Regions from separate parts of the Rahnella sp. CFA14(1/10) genome, predicted to be linked through region 2. Evidence: predicted binding sites of a transcription regulator. Region 2 holds the regulator's gene; the other holds the start of a gene.
What was found. The regulator Fur, encoded in region 2, represses iron uptake genes when iron is present. The targets are predictions, from matches to a motif close to ATAATAATGAGAACNACTATCAA.
Positions count from the first base shown of each region.

Region 1: EVX52_RS06855 (siderophore-interacting protein) is a predicted target of Fur. The motif match lies at 2,831-2,853, and genes of this name have one in related genera.

Region 1 covers NZ_SEWS01000003.1:30,089-40,093, reverse strand. The annotation lists gene EVX52_RS06875 (hypothetical protein) at 1-91, opposite strand, end outside; gene EVX52_RS06870 (ParD-like family protein) at 250-504, shown strand; gene map (type I methionyl aminopeptidase) at 542-1,297, shown strand; gene EVX52_RS06860 (PadR family transcriptional regulator) at 1,355-1,837, opposite strand; gene EVX52_RS06855 (siderophore-interacting protein) at 1,840-2,652, opposite strand; gene EVX52_RS06850 (TonB-dependent receptor domain-containing protein) at 3,070-5,442, shown strand; gene dctP (TRAP transporter substrate-binding protein DctP) at 5,591-6,625, shown strand; gene EVX52_RS06840 (methionine-R-sulfoxide reductase) at 6,940-7,326, shown strand; gene bamA (outer membrane protein assembly factor BamA) at 7,538-9,961, opposite strand.
Region 2 covers NZ_SEWS01000001.1:676,966-686,970, forward strand. The annotation lists gene EVX52_RS03385 (methyl-accepting chemotaxis protein) at 1-816, opposite strand, end outside; gene fldA (flavodoxin FldA) at 1,238-1,765, shown strand; gene fur (ferric iron uptake transcriptional regulator) at 2,077-2,532, shown strand; gene chiQ (ChiQ/YbfN family lipoprotein) at 2,665-3,000, opposite strand; gene EVX52_RS03405 (OprD family outer membrane porin) at 3,014-4,426, opposite strand; gene glnS (glutamine--tRNA ligase) at 4,911-6,581, opposite strand; gene nagE (PTS N-acetyl glucosamine transporter subunit IIABC) at 6,775-8,727, opposite strand; gene nagB (glucosamine-6-phosphate deaminase) at 9,174-9,974, shown strand.

The DNA.
Region 1 (10,005 bases), on a different contig from region 2:
TATGCGGCGTGGATACCGGCTCGGTACGCGCGCAGCCAGAAAGCGCCATGACACAAACAAGGCCGATAAGTAACTTACTTGTAGATTTCATGTGAACCTTTTAGAGTAAAAATTTCAGATAAGAGATTGAAAAGTCACCACAATATACGCCAATGTCCCAAAGGTGTCATGAAACGTGCCGGTTGAGTTTCATCTATTTTATGCGTAGTATATAAAATATATATGATTCGTATACTGCTGAGGCAACCCATGGGTATCATTAAGATTTCAGAACTGATGCACGAGAATTTGCGTATTGCCAGCATGGCTTATACGCGTTCGATGAACGCACAGGCCGAGCACTGGATGAAAATTGGCATGCTGATGGAAACGCACCCCGACATGACGCACAGCGAAATTTCGCAATTGCTGGTGCGGTGTAGCGTGGAATCGGATGAAAACGCAGGCAGTATCCGCACGTTGTTAAACGTGGGTGCCACACACAGGAAGGCAAGCAATGAATAATGCTTTAGATAGCCGGTATTTCGTCAATAATAACCGCATGGTCAAAACGCCGGAAGGCCTCGATAAAGCCCGTATTGCCGGCAAACTGGCAGCGCGTGTATTGCATATGATCACACCCTACGTTGTACCGGGTGTCACCACCAATGAACTGGATCGCATCTGCCACGATTTTATCGTCAATGAATTGCAGGCGATCCCGGCCAATATCGGTTATCACGGCTATCAGAAAACCACCTGTACCTCCGTCAATCACGTCATTTGTCATGGCATTCCTTCTGACAAAGCGCTGAAAAAAGGCGACATCGTCAACATCGACGTGGCGCTTATCAAAGACGGCTGGTACGGCGACACCAGCCGTATGTATTACGCGGGCGAACCGGGTATTCTGGCCCGCCGTCTGGTAGATACCACGTTTGAAGCGATGATGGCGGGCATTGAAGTGGTGCGTCCGGGTGCAACGCTTGGCGATGTGGGTTATGCGATTGCCGCTGTCGCCAGACGCGAAGGCTTTTCCATCGTGGAAGAGTATTGCGGACACGGCATCGGTATGGGTTATCACGAAGATCCGCAAGTGCTGCATTACGGCGAGCAAGGCCGCGGACTGGTTTTACAGGAAGGGATGTTATTTACCATCGAACCGATGCTGAATGCCGGTAAAAAACAAAATAAAGTCATGCCCGATGGCTGGACCGTGGTCACCAAAGACCACTCGTTATCCGCACAGTGGGAACATATGGTTGCGGTAACGAAAACCGGTTACGAGATCTTAACGCCGTGGCCTGAAGAGATGTGACTATCCTGAAAGTATAATGCCTCCGACCGGAAGGCTTTATACTTTCTGAGGTGCGGCTTAACTGCGCTCAATTTCTTTGGTCGCACGATCTAATGCATCCGTGATTTTATACAAGGTTTCCTGTTCGATCGGGCCTTTCGCCAGCCGCAGATTAAGCGCCATGCGGATATTATTTATCGCACGCTGCATTTCCGGAATACTGCGATTGTTTGACAAAATCGCCAGTGAATGCAGTTTCTCTGTCACTGAGCCGAGCAGTTCTTCCTGCCCGGCCAGTGACTGCGCACCTTCCGGTGTGATCGAATATTGCTTCTTCCCGCCCTCTTCCTGACTGGCTGAAATCAGCCCCTGTTCTTCTAAAAATGTCAGATTCGGATAAATGATACTGGCACTCGGCGTGTATTCACCTTTAGATAATTCTTCAATGGCTTTGATCAGCTCATAACCATGGGCGCAACGCCGCTGCAAAAAATGCAGCATCAGCAGACGGATGTCACCCGTTTCGAACATTCTTTCACGGCGGTGTTTATGATTCATCATCGTTACTTATTATGCCAATAAGCCACACAACGCACGAAGTTTGGATCGAGTCCGCAGGTTTCAACGAAATAGTCATTCAGCCCTTTCGCGAATTTGCCTTCACCGGTCGCCCAGATGTAGTAATCACTTTCCGGCAGAAGCAGGCTTTTCACCTTCTTCACGACCGCATCCTCTTCCTGATAACCGCCGTGCGTATCGCTGATAATCCAGTCGATGCTGACATCATTTTCTTCATCTAAGTAGCTGACACAACTCACATCTCTCACTTTCGCCAGCACGGTGATATTGGCATCTGAACCGGCCTGTTTCAGTTCGCGCAGACGGCGTTTCACCGCCGGAAGACCGGTTTCGTCGCAGATATAGAGCTGCCATTTGTAACCGGCAGGAATAATCAGTGAACCACGCGGTCCGCCAATGATCAGTTTATCGCCCGGCTTTGCGCCGGCCGCCCATTCGCTGGCGACACCACCGTCGTGAATATAGAAATCCAGTGTCAGTTCGTTGCTCTGAGCATCAAAGTGCAGCGGCGTATATTCGCGGTTCAGCGGGCGGGATCCTTCACCCCACACAATGCCTTCTTCGGTCACTGTCGGTGGCGTAATCACATCCCCCGGATTTGCCGGAAAAAACAATTTGATATGGTCATCAAAGCCGCCTGACGTAAAACCTTTCAGCGCGTCACCGCTTAAAATAATCCTTTTAAAACAGCCTGATAGGCTTTCACTCTGTTTGACCGTGATATGACGGAAAACCAGATCATTTTTGACACGGACCGGCAAGTTTGCGGCAGGGGTTTCAGTGCGATGTTGTGCCATCAGTTTCTCTCTTATGCGTAAGTTTTGTTGAAAGATATATCTTAGCTATATTTTATTCAACCCCATAAAGTGTAATGCGCTGTCTTCTTTTCCCTGTGTTTTTCACCTCACCTTTATCTCTCCCTGAGAACAGACGGGATAAATTTTGTTAAGGAATGCATTTTTTTATATCATTTTGTTGATAACAATTATCAGTATCATTATCATTCTCAAAAAGCCGGGATGGGCGCTGACGCCAGGTAAGCCCATACTTTATAAGGATAATGGCTTTTTCAGGGAAGAATTGAATGCAGATGACCAGTGCGTCTGTTTTGTCGAAAGGCAGTAAATGCGAGCAGAACTCTAAAAATTAGTGCAGGACAAAAACAAATGTTCACATCCTTTACACAGCAGGGTTTAGTGAAAAACGTCATTTTCATGGGGACGATTCTCACCACCACATTTCATGTAAATGCAGCGGAAGCCGTGAAAGACAATACCGATCTCACCGCAAACAATACGCAATCTTCTGAAGCCATCAAAAAAAAACCGGCGGTGCGTACAGCTCAGGATCTGGCGCAGAACAATGAAGAAGTCATGACGGTCACCGAAACGATGCCGGATAAAAAACCGGGTTCGAAAACCACCCTCACAGCAGCCGAAATGCAGCGCAAAGGCGGTAATGATTTCGGGACTATTATGCGTTATGAGCCGCTGATCACCGCGACCGGCGCGAGTGGCGGCTCCGGCAACGGCAAAAGCGGTTTTGACCGTAGCGGTTATACCGGCTATAACATTCGCGGCCTGGAAAGCAACCGCGTAGGCATTGATGTCGACGGTATTCCGCAGCCAAGCGCCACCGGGCGCAGCTACGTCAGTCGTGCGGGGCTGAATACCTTTGGTATTGGCCGTGATTACATTGACCCGTATATTTATGGTCAGGTGGATATTGAATCCGGTGCCACATCAGCCGACCGTGCCAACACCTCAATCGGTGGTGCCGTTTCCTTCCTGCCAAAATCTGCCGACGATTACCTGCGTCCGGGCAAGGAAACTTATTTCGGTTACCAGTCTGATTATGATTCCTCAGACCGTTCCTGGCACAACGGCATCACCGCTGCCGCCGGTGACGAAACCCTGCGTGGCCTGATCGCCATCAGCCGCCGCGACGGTCAGGAAACCAGCAACAACAGCGGAACGCTGGATGCGTATCCGGCCAACTGGCACTCTGACGCCATCATGACGTCGGTAATCTGGCAGCCTAATGACGCCCATAAAGTCACCGGCACCCTTGATTACTACGAAAAAGTAAACCACACCCATTACGATACCTGGAACAACGCGGGCAGCGCGATTCTCGGCACCGCACAGCAGCAAAGTAACACCCGCCGCTGGGGTGCAAGCCTGAAAGACGAATGGACGCCGTTCAACGATTACGTGGATGCCATCGTCTCGAAAGTCTATTACCAATATACTCAGGCGCACGACAACACTTATCTGCCAAACGAAAGCAAGCAGATGATGAATGTCTACTCGAACTACGACGTAAACACCTACGGCGCAGAAACCAGCTGGCTGAAAACGCTGGGTCGCCATGAGTTAAGTGCCGGTATCAACGGTCGCGTGTCCAACACCGAACGTCCGTTCCGCGAAAGCCCGGACCAAAGTGCTTTCACGACCATCATGCAACCGGAAGCCAACAGCCGGACGTATATCCTCGGCGGCTTCCTGCAAGACACCGTTAAGTTTGACCTCGGCGGCCATAACTTCTCTGTAGTGCCTGCGGTGCGTGTCGCATATCAGAATACCAAGGCACAAAATCTGTCAGACTTGTCTAACAGCATCGTTTCTGAAGATCAGGTTTCCACCCTGTACGGTAAAGCCAACTCCGATACGCAGGCTCTGCCATCGCTGGCCTTCACCTATGACATCACCCCTAAACTGATGACTTATCTGCAGTACCAGCGCGGCGCGCAGTTCCCGGATGCCAGCCAGCTTTACGGTTCCTGGAACCTCGGTTCTAACTATGCAGGACGTGGTCAGTATGCGCTGATCGGTAACACTGACCTGAAAACCGAAACCAGCAATAACTTTGAATGGGGTATGAAAGGCGAAGCCACGGAAGGCGTGACCTTCAGGACTTCCCTCTTCTATAACACCTACAAAAACTTCATTGCTAATACCCGTTACACCCGCGCGGGCAGCCCGGGTATGTTCACCAACGTGCCATCCAATATCTATACAATTTATCAGGCAGAAAACCGCGATGAAGCGTTTATCTACGGTGGCGATCTGAGTACCAAAATTAACTACGGCACCTGGTTTAGCCGCGTTGATGGCCTGAGCACCACCTTCGCACTGGGTTATGCCAAGGGTGAATCGAAATCCAGCTACGACGGTGACAAATACGTGGATCTCGACAGCGTACCGCCAATGAAATTTGTGGCAGGCGTGGCATGGGATGCGCCATCCGGCGTCTACGGAACCGCCCTGACGGCAACCTTCGTGAAAGGCAAAAAAGCCGAAGCGACCAGCCGACAGAGCTATACCAATGCCGGTACGCCAATCACCGGCTCCACCACCGAATACATGAATGTGCCGGGTTACGGTATGGTGGATGCAACGGCCTACTGGAAAGTCGCGAAGAACGTCAAGCTCAGCGGCGGTGTTTACAACATCACCGACCGCAAATACTGGGATTACCTGAGCAGCCGTACGCTGACCGAAACCACTAATCAGGATGAATACAATAAAGCGCTGGCCGTGATGCCGGGGCGCAGCTTCCAGCTGGGTGTGAACGTCGATTTCTAACCGATAATACTCAACCGGGCAAAATCAGGAGCGTCATGTGCAAACATGACGCTTTTTTAATTTTACGCAAATAACCTGTTTTCACGCACGTCCACATTGGGGTTCAGCAGATAAACTCTGGTTTTACCCAACCGAAATGTGAGATTACATGGACTTAATCAGAAAACCTCTGGCACTTGCCCTCGCTTTACTCTTGTTACCGGCGGTTGTTTCTGCCACGACCTTGCGATACACCGATCACGAACCGCTGGGCGCAATGCGCACCCGCTTTATCAAAGATGTATTATTTCCGGCGATTGAAAAAGAATCCCATGGGCGCCTGAAAATTGAAGAGCACTGGGGTGGCGAACTCTCTACCGGCTACGATGCATTGCGCACTGTGCGCGAAGGAAACAATGCAGATATTGGCATTGTGGTGCCGGAATATACCGCCAAAGAGTTACCACTGCATCAGCTTTTCAAAAGTTTTCCGACAGGGCCATCCGGCGATAAACAGATAGCGTTCTTCCGCCGCGTATACGCCGAAATCCCAGCCTTCCCCGCTGAACTGGCAAAGAATGGTGTGGTAGATATTTTTCTCTCAACAGGTTATCCGGTGGCCTTTTTCAGCACACATCCGCTGGAGAAACTGCAGAATATCAAAGGCACCGCTTGGTGTTCAGCCAGTTTTTGGCATCAGAACTTCCTGCGTAATGCGGGCGCGACCCCAGTGACCACACCGTGGGGCGAACAAACGGTAAATGCATTTAAGACCGGTAAACTCGACGGCATTTTGGTCAACATTGACAGCGGTTATGATCTGAAAATCCAGAAGATGGCACCGGAGGTTATAGTCTCGAAAGAACTGTGGTTGGGTCATCTTTACCTTCTGGTGATGAACCATAAAGTCTGGAACGGACTGGCGCAGGAAGATAAGGACGCCATCACACGCGCCGCTAATACCGCTTATAAAGTTGCCGGTTCGATGATGGATCACAGCGTTGAACCGCAACTGGATGCCCTGCGTAAAGACGGTGCAAATGTCCGCGTTCTGCAACACAGTGAAGTCACGTACTGGCAGGAAGTGACTGGCTATCAGGACATCCAGGCCAACTGGGTGAAGAACCAGGAAGCCGCTGGTGTTAAGGATGTCGCATCCACCCTGCAAAAAGTCAGTAAAGTCATGGAAGAAGAGATGAAGTAAAAATGCCTTATTCTGCGGCAGGAGGGGATCCCCTGCCAGGATCCCATTCTGATTATCAGGTTCTCTGAAGCAGCGCTGACGCCATCTGTATTATCTGCCGGTACTGGCTGAGCCGCGTTCTCTGTAGTCGGCGCAGGCTGATCTGATCACCCTGTGCAACAGACTGATTTTGAAACCCGTATCACGCTGCCGCCGTCGCCGGGCGATGGTGTGAAACAGCACGGTTTGGCGTAAGGGCACTTGCAGCTTGATATATCGCCCCAATATAGAGCTACACTATAAAGTTGCAATGTCACCTGCCAGGAGCAATGATAATGAACAGAGAACTGAATGATTTTGAACGTTTTGTCATCGAAAACAAAGGGACAGAGCGCCCGAATACCGGTGAGTATAACGACCACTTTTCACCGGGCCGCTACGTCTGTAAAAGATGTTCTGCGCCGCTGTATTCCTCAGAACACAAATTCGAATCCCATTGCGGCTGGCCAGCTTTCGACGATGAAATTCCGGGTGCGGTAGAACGTGTACCGGATGCCGATGGCCGCAGAACAGAAATTGTTTGTGCGAACTGTAAGGCACATCTGGGGCATGTCTTTGAGGGAGAATATTTGACCGAGAAGAATCTGCGCCATTGTGTAAACTCCGTTTCAATGATTTTTGAAAGTGCCGACGCGCAGGGAAATTACCACAAAGCAGAATAATCGCTTATTTCTGATGTGATAAACCCATAAAAAGAAGGGCCGCACAGGGGCAGCCCTTAAAAGAAAGAACTCCAACAATATTATAATGGCATGATGTTTTACCCTAAGGGTTGCTCAATAAACATCATGCCGGCATTATAATTGAATATGATTTATTTTCTATTCTCATTGCGTCTGTAAAAAGTAATAACTTTGTAAGACGGATTTATTATCACCACGTCTTACCGATATTAAACTGGAATTGCTCAGCGCTGTCCCCTTCATATTTCACCAGCGGCTGCGCATAAGAGAATACCAGCGGGCCAAGCGGGGATTGCCATTGCAGCGCTATACCACTGGAAACACGAATATGTGTCGGGTCACTGTAATCCGGAATACCCGCGGCTTCGGTCGCTGAGGTATTTTTCCATTTTGTATCCCACACCGTGCCGGAGTCGACAAATAATGATGTACGGACCGAACTGGCGTATTTCTCGCTGATGAACGGCGTCGGCACATACAGTTCCGCGCTGGCAATCGCCATCGCATTACCGCCCACCGCATCAGTCGATTTGGTCACCGGACAGGTGGAATACGAGTTGTCAGCGCTGCTGCATTTGTAATACGCCGCTTTCGGCCCGATGGTGTTGGAGGAGAAACCGCGAACCGAGCTGGAGCCGCCCGCGTAGAAGTTGTCGTAGAACGGCACTTCGTTGCTGCCAATGCCTGCCGCATAACCGGCTTTGGCGCGGCCCATTAATACCCAGTCCGATTTGTCACTCAGCGGGATGTAATGGTTGGCATCGAAGGTGATTTTGTAATAGCTGTCGTCCGAGCCCGGCGTGGTGACTTTTGCTACCAGACTGGCGCGCGTGCCGGATGACGGGAAGAAGCCGCGGTTAAGATCGTTATACGCCCAGCCGGCGCTGGCGAAGAAGTCATTGGTGCTCAGTTGTGCATCACTGCTGGTAGACGTCGTCACCAGCCCCGGCTGTACGCCGCTGGCATTGAGATAGCGCCAGACCGCTACCTGCGGCTCCATATCACTCAGCGTACTGTGAACGTAATCCAGCCCCAGATTCAGCGTATTATTTTCGCTGACCGGCAGACCGAGATTCACGCCCGTGCCGTAACTTTGCAGGTTATACGCCGCCAGATCGTTATCTTCTGCGTCGTAATGGTTGTAGAACACTTTACCGCCGAGGCTGATACCATCAACGGTGTAATACGGGTTAGTCGTCGAGACTTCGACATAAGTCTGATAAGCGTTACGTGTACCGCTAAAGCTGACCGTATTACCGCTGCCCAGCCAGTTATCCTGCGTCACACCGAGCTGATAACTGATGCCACTGTCAGTGCCGTAACCCACACCCACGTTGAATGTACCGGTATTGCGTTCTTTGACTTTGTAAACCACATCAACCTGATCTTGTGAACCCGGTACCGGCTGCGTATCCACATCGACCGACTCGAAATAGCCGGTACGGTTCAGCCTGTCTTTGCCCTTTTGCACCAGATCATTGCCCAGCCATGCGCCCTCCATCTGGCGCATTTCACGCCGCAACACTTCATCTTTCGAGGTGTCATTACCTTCAAAACGAATGCGTCGCACCGAATAACGGTTGCCGGTATCCACGCTGATACGCAGTTTCACGGTTTTATCCGTTTCATTAATGTCGCTTTGCGTCGTGACATGCGGATAGGCATAGCCGTAGCGGCCCAGCAGATTTTTGATATCGCTTTCCACTGTGGTGACTTTCGCGCCGTTATACCACTCACCGGCAGGAATAGTGGCAAGTGTTTCAATTTCGGAAGAATGTCCGGCCATATCACCGGTCACCACCACGCCGGACACGGTATATTTCGCACCCTCGGTAATATTGACGGTAATATAAATTCCTTTTTTATCCGGCGTTAAACTGACCTGGGTGGAATCAATATTAAAACGGGCATAACCGCGATCGAGATAAAAACTGCGAAGTGTTTCTAAATCACCTGACAATTTTTGTTTTTCATATTTTTTATCGCCAATCACATTCCACCACGGCACCTCATCGCGCAGCTGGAAATGGGCGATTAAATCGTCACTGGTAAAAGCTTTATTGCCCACAATATTGATTTGTTGAATTTTTGCCGACACACCTTCGGTAAAGACCAGTTTCACGTCCACGCGGTTACGCGGCAACGGCGTCACCACCGCTTTAACACTCGCGCTGTATTTGCCGACGCTGTAATAAAAATCCTCCAGCCCCTTTTCAATCGACGAAATGGTGGTGCGGTCCAGCGCTTCCCCGACGCGGATCCCTGAGGCTTCCAGGTTCTGCTGCAACATTTCATCCTTTATGGCTTTGTTGCCTGAGAACGTAATGCTGGCAATCGTTGGCCGTTCTTTCACCTGGACAATCAGCGTGTTGCCATCTTCAAGCACCTTCACATCGTCAAAATTGCCGGTCGCAAACAATGCACGGATCGTCTGGCTGATATCGTCATCGGATACCGTATCTCCCACGCGCACAGGAATGCTCAGCAACGCCGCACCCACAGTGACCCGCTGCAATCCTTCGACGTGAATGTCTTTTACAACAAACCCGCCGGCAGCAAAAACCGGGACACTGCTGAACAGCAGCGACGCTAAGAGTAATTTTTTCATTGTCATGTGATCCGTGCTCGCCGTTTTTCAACTCACAAAAATTCCTGTTA
Region 2 (10,005 bases):
GCAGTTGCGGATGGTCTGAACGGTATTCACCAGGCTAGACTGCATCAGGTTCAGTAACGGAATCAGCTTACCGGCGCAGTTTTTACCGAACTCATCCAGATAAAGTGTCAGATCGCCGCTTGCTATCACCGCGAAGTGATCACGGATTTTATCCAAGGGTTTCACCAGCGCCATGACCAGATAACGGTCAGTCAGTAATAAGATCACCAGCCCGATACCAAAGGCCGTCAGCAGAATCACTTTGCTGAATGAGGTCAGATGGGCAGACTGCCGTTGCGATGCATCAAAATCTACCGCGATCTGACCGCCGACTTTGTCCATCGAGACACCAAAACTGCGGCTCAGTGCAGGTACGGTAGTGTTGGCTAACTGGTTATATAACTCCGTGTTCTTACTGAAGGCTGCGTCGAACATTGGCGTGACGCCCTGGGTAATCAGATTTTCCCAATTGGTGATCAGTTCCTGCACGGCAACATCTTCCAGCCCCGGATGCGGCGCCGTTTTAAAATTAGCCAGTGCCTGGGTCAGCCCGGTGAGGGATTGTTTGGCGGTATCAAAAATTTCCGGACCTTTTGACGGATCGGCCTGAAGCTGTGCGACGGCACGCGTAAGGCGAGTTACGGTACGGAAATACTGATCATTTCCTTTATTGATCAGCGCCATATTATTGACCAGCTCGGTACTGTTTTTGGTATTTTGGGTCAGTGTGTCAAGGGAGGTAACGGTGTATAGGGAAACACCCGCCCACATGACACAAAAAATGCCAAGAATTGTTAACAAAGCGGCCCTGATGGTAATATTTTTTAAAAACTGCACGATATGCCTCTCTCGAAACATGACTGTTTCTGGCCTGAGGATTGAGGGGGATGCGGAGAATCAAGACAGGTAACCAGCAGGCAAGTGCCCCAGGACATGTTTGAACACCTCTCCGGGCATCGATTTCTTTATTATGTTGAGATTGCTCTCGCATCATCTATCGGCGGAATATTCTCGAAATTTAGTATTGTGACGACTTATTTCTTCAATTTGCGTTTGACCTTATTCAGCCTGAGGTTAACGCACCCTGCGTGAAAGCACACAAAGGCGATAACACTTAAAAATATTGCCCGATAAACTTATTCCCCAGCTAAGAAGGCGAGCAGAAGCATATTCTCCGCCGCACGAGTTTGCTATCATCTGCATTATTATTGCCTGCGTTGCAGAGCACTTCATTGAGAACAAGAGGTTAGGTAATCTTATGGCCGTTGTAGGTATCTTCTTTGGATCCGATACAGGTAACACCGAAAACATCGCAAAAATGATCCAGAAACAGTTGGGTAAAGATGTTGCAGAGGTGCATGACATTGCGAAGAGCAGCAAAGAGGATCTGGAAAAATTCGATATTTTGCTTATCGGTATTCCAACCTGGTATTACGGTGAAGCGCAGTGTGACTGGGACGACTTTTTCCCAACGCTGGAAGAGATAGATTTCGAAGGTAAGCTGGTTGCACTGTTTGGCTGTGGTGACCAGGAAGACTATGCCGAATATTTTTGCGATGCACTGGGCACCGTGCGCGATATCATTGAGCCACGCGGCGCAGTGATTGTCGGACACTGGCCTACCGAAGGGTATCACTTTGAAGCCTCTAAAGGCCTGGCTGATGATAAGCATTTCATAGGCCTGGCAATTGACGAAGATCGCCAGCCGGAACTGACCAGTGAACGTGTTGATGCCTGGGTGAAACAGATCACAGAAGAACTCAGCCTTTCTGAAATTATTGGCTAAAAACCCTGTTGGCCCTGAGGATTTATTCTACAATTGAAGGGCCAAACTATTACTGAAATTAACAATTTAACTGCTACAAAATTGTAACTTTCGGTCGTATCAAGGTACACTGAGTTCCTCTGTTTTTTCTATCGATCAAGTCGTTGCATTACCAATGTGACCGGCAAATTGTGATCTTTATTAACAGGCTATCGTTGACGACAATTGGCACACTTGCGTAAACGAAGAGACTAAACGAATAATTTGTGCCGCCGATGCCACAGGCTGCATGCCTCAACTTGATTAGCACATAGTAACAGGACTGAATCCGCATGACTGACAACAACACCGCACTGAAGAAAGCTGGCTTAAAAGTCACGCTTCCGCGCCTCAAAATCCTGGAAGTGCTGCAAGCGCCGGAAGGTCATCACGTTAGTGCGGAAGATCTTTACAAGCAATTAATTGATATGGGTGAAGAAATTGGCCTGGCAACGGTTTACCGCGTTCTGAACCAGTTCGACGACGCCGGTATCGTTACCCGTCATAATTTCGAAGGCGGCAAGTCCGTATTCGAACTGACTCAGCAGCATCACCACGATCACCTCATCTGCCTGGATTGCGGACGTGTAATCGAATTTCGTGATGAGTATATTGAAGGCCGTCAGCGTGAGATTGCTAAGAAACACGGCATCAAACTGACCAACCATAGTCTGTATCTCTATGGTCATTGTGAAGCAGGTGATTGCCGCGAAGATGAGTCTTTGCACAACGATAAACCTGCGCACTAATATGGCATGTGGCAACCCCGTTGCCGACAGGCTGTGAATTCATTAACCGCTGAAAAGCGGTTTTTTTATGTCTGGATTTCAGCAACCCTAAAAAAACCCCGGCACGCCGGGGTTTGATTTCTGCGATTCGTTTTACGGTTTCGGAGCGTTATTGGCCCGGATTTCCTGCCATATCTTTCCGCAATCTGCGGCATACGCCTGACCATTACCGGTTTTGCGTGCCGTAAGACACTGCTGGTAATCCACCACGCGAACCGTTTCCTGTTCCGCAAATTTTTGGTGGGCTTTTTCCTGTTTCAGCACATTCAGCACCGCCTGACAGGATGCCAGTTTATCCGGATTGCCTTCCGCTGTATTAATACAGGCGCTGTAAGCCTCACGCGTTTTGGATATTTCAGCCTGACCGGCTGTCGGCGCACAACCCGCCAGCAGAACAGCGGATACCACGGTCATCAATAATTTATTCATCGACATAGCGACCTCAGAAAATAGTGAATGGAGCGATAACGATGAATTTCACGTCTTTTTCATCCTGGAAAATATTGCCGTATCCGCCGCCCCAGCTTGGAATATCCGAATGATTGTCATACTGGGTGTAATGCAGTTTGAACAATGTCCCTTTCGCACGGCCTTCCTGAATGGTGTACAGCGCATCCAGACTCCAGGCGCTTTCTTTCAGGCGCTGACTCTGGTCGTAAGCCGCGTTAGTGCTCGGCCTGGCATCCCATGCATAAACATAGGAGCCACCGACGGCTAAGCCCGGTAAATCCCATTTTGCCAGGTCATACAACACGCCTGCATATACTGCTTTTTCACCGTTAGCGTTGAAGTCCGAACGGTTGTCCCACCACACATCAAGACGGCCGTTTGAAGAGGAATACGTCGGCGTCATACGTTGCAGGAAGTAACCCTGGTTCCCTTCCGCTTTCACCATCGTCCCTTCCAGACGCCAGTTGAACTGACCCGTGGTATAGCCGAAAGTTAATGCCTGCAACCAGGCCAGACCATCATACAAACTGTTTGGATCATTTTTGTCGCTGATACGATCTTCTGCCCCATAGAACTGATAGCTGGTAGTCAGCGGATTGCCCAGCAAATCTATTTTGTACGAGGCTTTGCCAAAGTACTGATCGACATAACTTTCAGCCTGACCAAACGCGCCTTCCAGCACGAAGTCATTTTTAAAGTCATATTTCGCACCGAGGGAGTGAATATAAGAAACGCCGGTTTTCTTATCATTCTGGCGGAAATCATCCATTTCCAGATGCCAGGGCGATTTATATTCGTCGGCCCACATATAGGAGAAACTCAGTTCACCCGCATCACCGAAATCATGTTTATACCCGGCTTCCGCACCGCGATAAGTCCCCGGCATGAAGCTCCAGTGCGGTGCGATCAACGTCTGCCCTGTGGGCTGAATATAGCCCGCATGTCCCCAGAATCCGCCATATTTAAATTTACCGGCCGCTTTGTAGAGACTGACCCCGCCTTTATCACCTGAGTAATCCTCGTCATAAGCGTGGTTTTTAGAAGAGAATGCAATTTCGTTTGGATGAGTGCTGTCACTGGCTTCGGCTAATTCAATGGCGGTGAAGGCCGCAACGTCGATACCGAACATGTCCCAGGCATAACCAGAGGAAAAATCGAGATTCAGGTTAGCAGTGGAGTGTGAAAGGTTAGTCGCGTATTTGTTGTAGTCGGAATTATTGACGGTGACTTTTGAGCCATCCGGACGGGTTTCTTCTTTGGTTTTGTTCAAATCTTTGCGGTCACGTTCACGCTGCCAGTAATACACGCCACCGGTCAGTGTGGAATCATCGATAAAACCGGCCGCGCTGGCCTCGTGTGAAAACATCATTCCGCCACTCAGTAAAGTGCCGGCGAGAGAATACATGGCAGGTTTCAGGTAAGCCGATCCCCTGCCCCTGTTAAGGTGCTTATGCATAGAGATTCCTCATTTTGACTAAAAATTTCGTGCAAAACCCAAACGGGTATCAAAATCGGCCGTCAGAGACGTAACCGGTTAAATCAACATTAAGAGTATTTTTCGCGACGCGAATTATCAATGGGTAATTAATCATTGATCATCGAAGTATGACAAAGTGCACATAAAGATGAAAAAATGTAACTATATGTCTTAAGGCAGGATCAGACCGACAGATTATTTAAATAGAGAGAATAAACAAGTCACTAAGTTTTACTGAGGAAAGGTTAAAACGTTTCAGCCACGGAAAGCACTGGAAATGAGCGTTTAAAAATCATACATCGGGAACACATTAATTCGCGACGAAAACCAATTTTTTGCAGTAGCAAAATAAAACCCGGACATAAAAAAACGCAGCCTGAGCTGCGTTTTTAAAACCTTATCGCGATGACTTTTATGCGACCGGTTTACTTGCCCATGTATCACGCAGGCCCACGGTACGGTTAAATACCAGATGTTCCGCGCCGGAGTAGCGACTGTCAGCGCAGAAATAACCTTCACGCTCGAACTGCAGGCTGATTTCAGCCTGAGCAGCCACCAGCGACGGTTCAACAAAACCGTGCGCAATCACCAGAGACTCCGGGTTGATTGTGGTCAGGAAATCTTCTGCCTGCCCGGGGTTGGCAACATTGAACAGACGGTCATACAAGCGGAACTCAGCCGGTTTACCTTCTGAAGCCGAAACCCAGTGGATCACACCTTTCACCTTGCGGCCATCGGCAGGATCTTTACTGAGGGTGTCGATATCGTAAGAGCAGAAAATCGTGGTGATATTCCCTTCTGCGTCTTTCTCGATACGTTCTGCTTTGATCACATAGGCATTACGCAGACGCACTTCTTTGCCCAACACCAGACGCTTGTACTGTTTATTGGCTTCTTCACGGAAATCGGCCTGATCGATGTAAATCTCACGGGTAAACGGTACTTCGCGGCTGCCCATTTCCGGTTTGTTCGGATGGTTCGGCATCTTCACCCACTGCACAGCATCACCCGTAAAGTTTTCAATGATCACTTTAACCGGATTGATCACTGCCATAGCGCGCGGTGCATTCTCGTTCAGATCGTCACGGATACAGGATTCCAGCGCCATCATTTCAACGTTGTTATCCTGCTTGGTCACACCGATACGACGGCAGAATTCACGGATTGAAGCAGCGGTGTAACCCCGGCGACGCAGGCCCGACACCGTCGGCATACGCGGATCGTCCCAGCCTTCAACAATCTTCTCCGTTACCAACAGGTTCAGCTTACGCTTGGACATGATGGAATATTCTAGATTCAGACGGGAGAATTCGTACTGACGCGGGTGGCAGGGAATAGAAATATTATCCAGCACCCAGTCGTAGAGACGACGGTTATCCTGGAATTCCAGCGTACACAGCGAATGGGTGATCCCTTCCAGCGCATCGGAAATGCAGTGGGTAAAATCGTACATCGGATAGATGCACCATTTTTTACCGGTCTGGTGGTGTTCTGCGAACTTAATACGGTACAGAACCGGATCACGCATGACAAAGAATGGCGAGGCCATGTCGATTTTAGCACGCAGACAGGCAGCGCCTTCAGCGAACTCACCGTTACGCATTTTTTCAAACAGCGCAATATTCTCTTCTACGCTACGATCGCGATACGGGCTGTTTTTACCCGGCGACGTCAGTGAACCGCGGTATTCACGGATCTGCTCAGGAGACAGTTCATCCACATACGCCAGACCTTTGTTGATCAGTTCCAGCGCGTAAGCATGCAGTTGATCAAAATAGTCCGAGGAGTAATGAATATCGCCGCTCCAGTCGAAACCTAACCACTGAACGTCGTGTTTGATCGACTCAACGAATTCGATATCTTCTTTTGCCGGATTGGTATCGTCAAAACGCAGATTGCACTGCCCCTGATAGTCTTGTGCAATGCCGAAATTCAGGCAGATAGATTTCGCATGACCGATATGCAGATAACCATTAGGCTCAGGCGGGAAACGGGTGCGAACGGTATTATGTTTCCCGGTCGCCAGATCTTCATCAATAATCTGACGGATAAAATTTGTTGGGCGGGCTTCAGCCTCACTCATTGTGCAATTCCTCTACGCAACATTGACTCTACGGATAACCGCTTATGTTCCAACAAGCCACGTCGGGAAACAACCGTTAGTTGCATAAAATCGTGGTTATCTCTGCTGCGTCTGTTCTCAGGCAATAAAAAAGCGGGAAGAGATCGCTCTCTTCCCGCTGTCACTCCGTCAACCTGTTACGCCATCTGGCGAATTATTTGCTCTGGATGTCGAACAGCTTGGTCTGTCCCGCGACCACGGAACCACTGGCCAGTGAGACCACACCGGTATAATCATCAATATTACTGACGACGACCGGGCTTATCATTGAACGGGCATTGGCGTTCAGATAATCCAGATCCAGTTCGAGCACAGGCTGACCGGCGGTGACTGTTGCGCCTTCCTCGACCAGTCGGGTAAAGCCCTGTCCGTTCAGCGCCACAGTATCAATCCCCATATGCACCACGATCTCAGCACCGGAAGTGGTTTCCAGGCAGAAAGCATGATTGGTATTGAAGATTTTCACGACGGTGCCCGCGGCTGGCGATACCACAATTTTATCGGTAGGACGAATAGCGACACCATCACCTACGGCTTTGCTGGCAAAGGCTTCATCAGGCACCTGATCCAGCGCGACGATATCACCCGTTACCGGAGATACTAAAGTTTCCACTACCGTTTTCACGCTGTTTGGCACGGCCTGAGGTGCAGTTTTGACAGCAGCAACCGGCTCAGCCGTTGCAACACCTGCGGCGACTGGCCCGCGAGCCATCACTTTTTTCATTGCATCAGCCAGAGATTCAGCTTTTGCACCCACAATAACCTGAATGCTTTGTTTATTCAGACGAACAATTCCTGACGCACCCAGACGTTTACAGGCAGCATCATCAACGGTGCCCGCATCTTTTACATTCAGACGCAGACGGGTAATACAGGCGTCAATACCTTTGAAGTTGTCAGAACCGCCCAGCGCACCGATGTAACTCAGCGCCAGCTGGTTCAGACCTTCTTCTGTATTGCTGTTCGCTTCCGGCTCACCGATATGCTCAACGTCGTCTTCACGACCCGGCGTTTTCAGGTTGAACATGCGGATAATTACGCTAAACAGAACAAAGTAGATGACGAAGAACACGACGCCCATCACCAGCAACATCCAGACGTTTTTGCTGGCTGCTGGCAGGTTGTACATCAACGCATAGTCGATGGCACCTGCGGAGAAGGAGAAGCCGGCGTGGATACCCAACGCTGTCGCAATGTACAGGCTGACCCCGGTAAGGATAGCGTGGACTAAATACAGTAGCGGAGCCAGGAACATGAACAGGAATTCTAATGGCTCGGTCACACCGGTCAGGAATGCGGTCACCGCGACTGAAACCAGCATACCGCCAACCAACGAACGACGCTCTTTCGGTGCAGCGAAGTACATGGCACATGCTGCGCCTGGCAGACCGAACATCATGATTGGGAAGAAGCCGGACATGAACATCCCTGCAGTGCCGTCACCCGCGTAGAAGCGGTTGATGTCACCGTGGAATACAGTACCCGCAGCGTTAGTGAAGTCACCAATCTGGAACCATGCGATGGTGTTCAGAACCTGATGCAGACCGGTTGGGATCAGCAAACGGTTTACGAAACCAAAGATACCTGCACCGAATGCACCAGCACCTACGATCCACTCCCCACCCGCACGGATTGCATCCTGCACCGGAGGCCAGACGTAACCGAAGATAGCGGCCAGAATCAGACAGAAGAAGCCGGTTGCGATAGGAACGAAGCGTTTCCCACCGAAGAAACTCAGGAAGTCAGGCAGTTTGATATCAGACCAGCGGTTGTAAACCATACCGCCCACCAGACCGGTGATAATACCGGCCAGCACGCCCATGTTTACCGCAGGGTTGATGGTGATCATCGCTTTAGTCAGGATGAAGTAACCAATACCACCTGCTAATGCTGCTGCCCCGGCATTGTCTTTAGACCAGCTGGATGCCACACCAATAGCAAAAATTAATGCGAGGTTATCGAAAATCCCGCCACCGGCTTGCGCGATGAAAGGCATATTAAGAAGATCAGGCTGACCGAAACGCAGCAATAAAGCAGCGACTGGCAGTACGGCTATCGGCAGCTGTAGCGCTCTGCCTAAACGCTGAAAGAATCCAAGAATATTCACATTTCCCCCTATCCGCCGTCAGGCGAATCACCTAAGTAGTTTAATTAGTATGGTTACTACCTTTACATTTACCGTTCCGATTTAACCAACTGCACTTATAACTAACAGCAATGCGAGTGTAAAAAGATTATTTCGTATCGCAAATTAAAACCTCTCTTTTTGTGAGAATCGTCACCAAAAAGAGGTGATAACATGCCATTTTACTGGTCAAGACACCAAACTTATTTTATCATTAAAAAAATCCAGACGGCATTGTGCCACTCATAAACCGTTGCGGTGGTTTACGCTTAACAAAACCGCCTTTGAACCGACGAACTTAGTTTTTGCTTTGACTACCTATATCCGAGTCATTGACGTTGCAGACAGAGAGCAGTCAATACCCCCTGCTACGCCAAGGACAAAGGATATCAACAGTATATTCAATATTCTGAAACTCGAGGTATCTGATGAGACTTATTCCGTTAAACACCCCCACTGAAGTTGGCAAATGGGCTGCACGTCATATCGTTGAACGCATCAACGCGTTTAAACCCACTGCAGACCGTCCTTTTGTATTAGGCTTACCAACCGGGGGTACCCCGCTCGAAGCTTACAAGCATTTAATCGCTATGCATAAAGCAGGCCAGGTTAGCTTTAAGCATGTAGTGACTTTCAACATGGACGAATATGTCGGCCTGCCGCAGGAACACCCTGAGAGCTACCATACGTTTATGTACAAAAACTTCTTTGACCACGTTGATATTCCACGCGAAAACATCAATCTTCTGAATGGTAACGCACCCGACGTCAACGAAGAATGCCGCCAGTACGAAGCGAAAATTAAGTCTTACGGCAAAATTAACCTGTTTATGGGTGGCGTGGGCAACGACGGGCATATCGCATTCAACGAACCGGCTTCTTCTCTGGCTTCCCGTACCCGTATCAAAACCCTGACGCATGAAACCCGTATCGCGAACTCACGTTTCTTCGACAATGATGTCTCTCAGGTGCCAAAATACGCCCTGACCGTGGGTGTTGGCACACTGCTGGATGCGGAAGAAGTGATGATTCTGGTCACTGGTCATGCTAAAGCGCAGGCACTGGAAGCGGCTGTTGAAGGTAATATCAACCACATGTGGACCATCAGTTGCCTGCAATTGCACGCAAAAGCCGTTATGGTGTGTGATGAACCTTCCACCATGGAACTGAAAGTCAAAACTGTTAAATATTTCCGCGAGTTAGAAGCGGAAAATATGAAAAACCTTTAATTAATTGAGTCCCCGAAAGCATTGGAGTTGC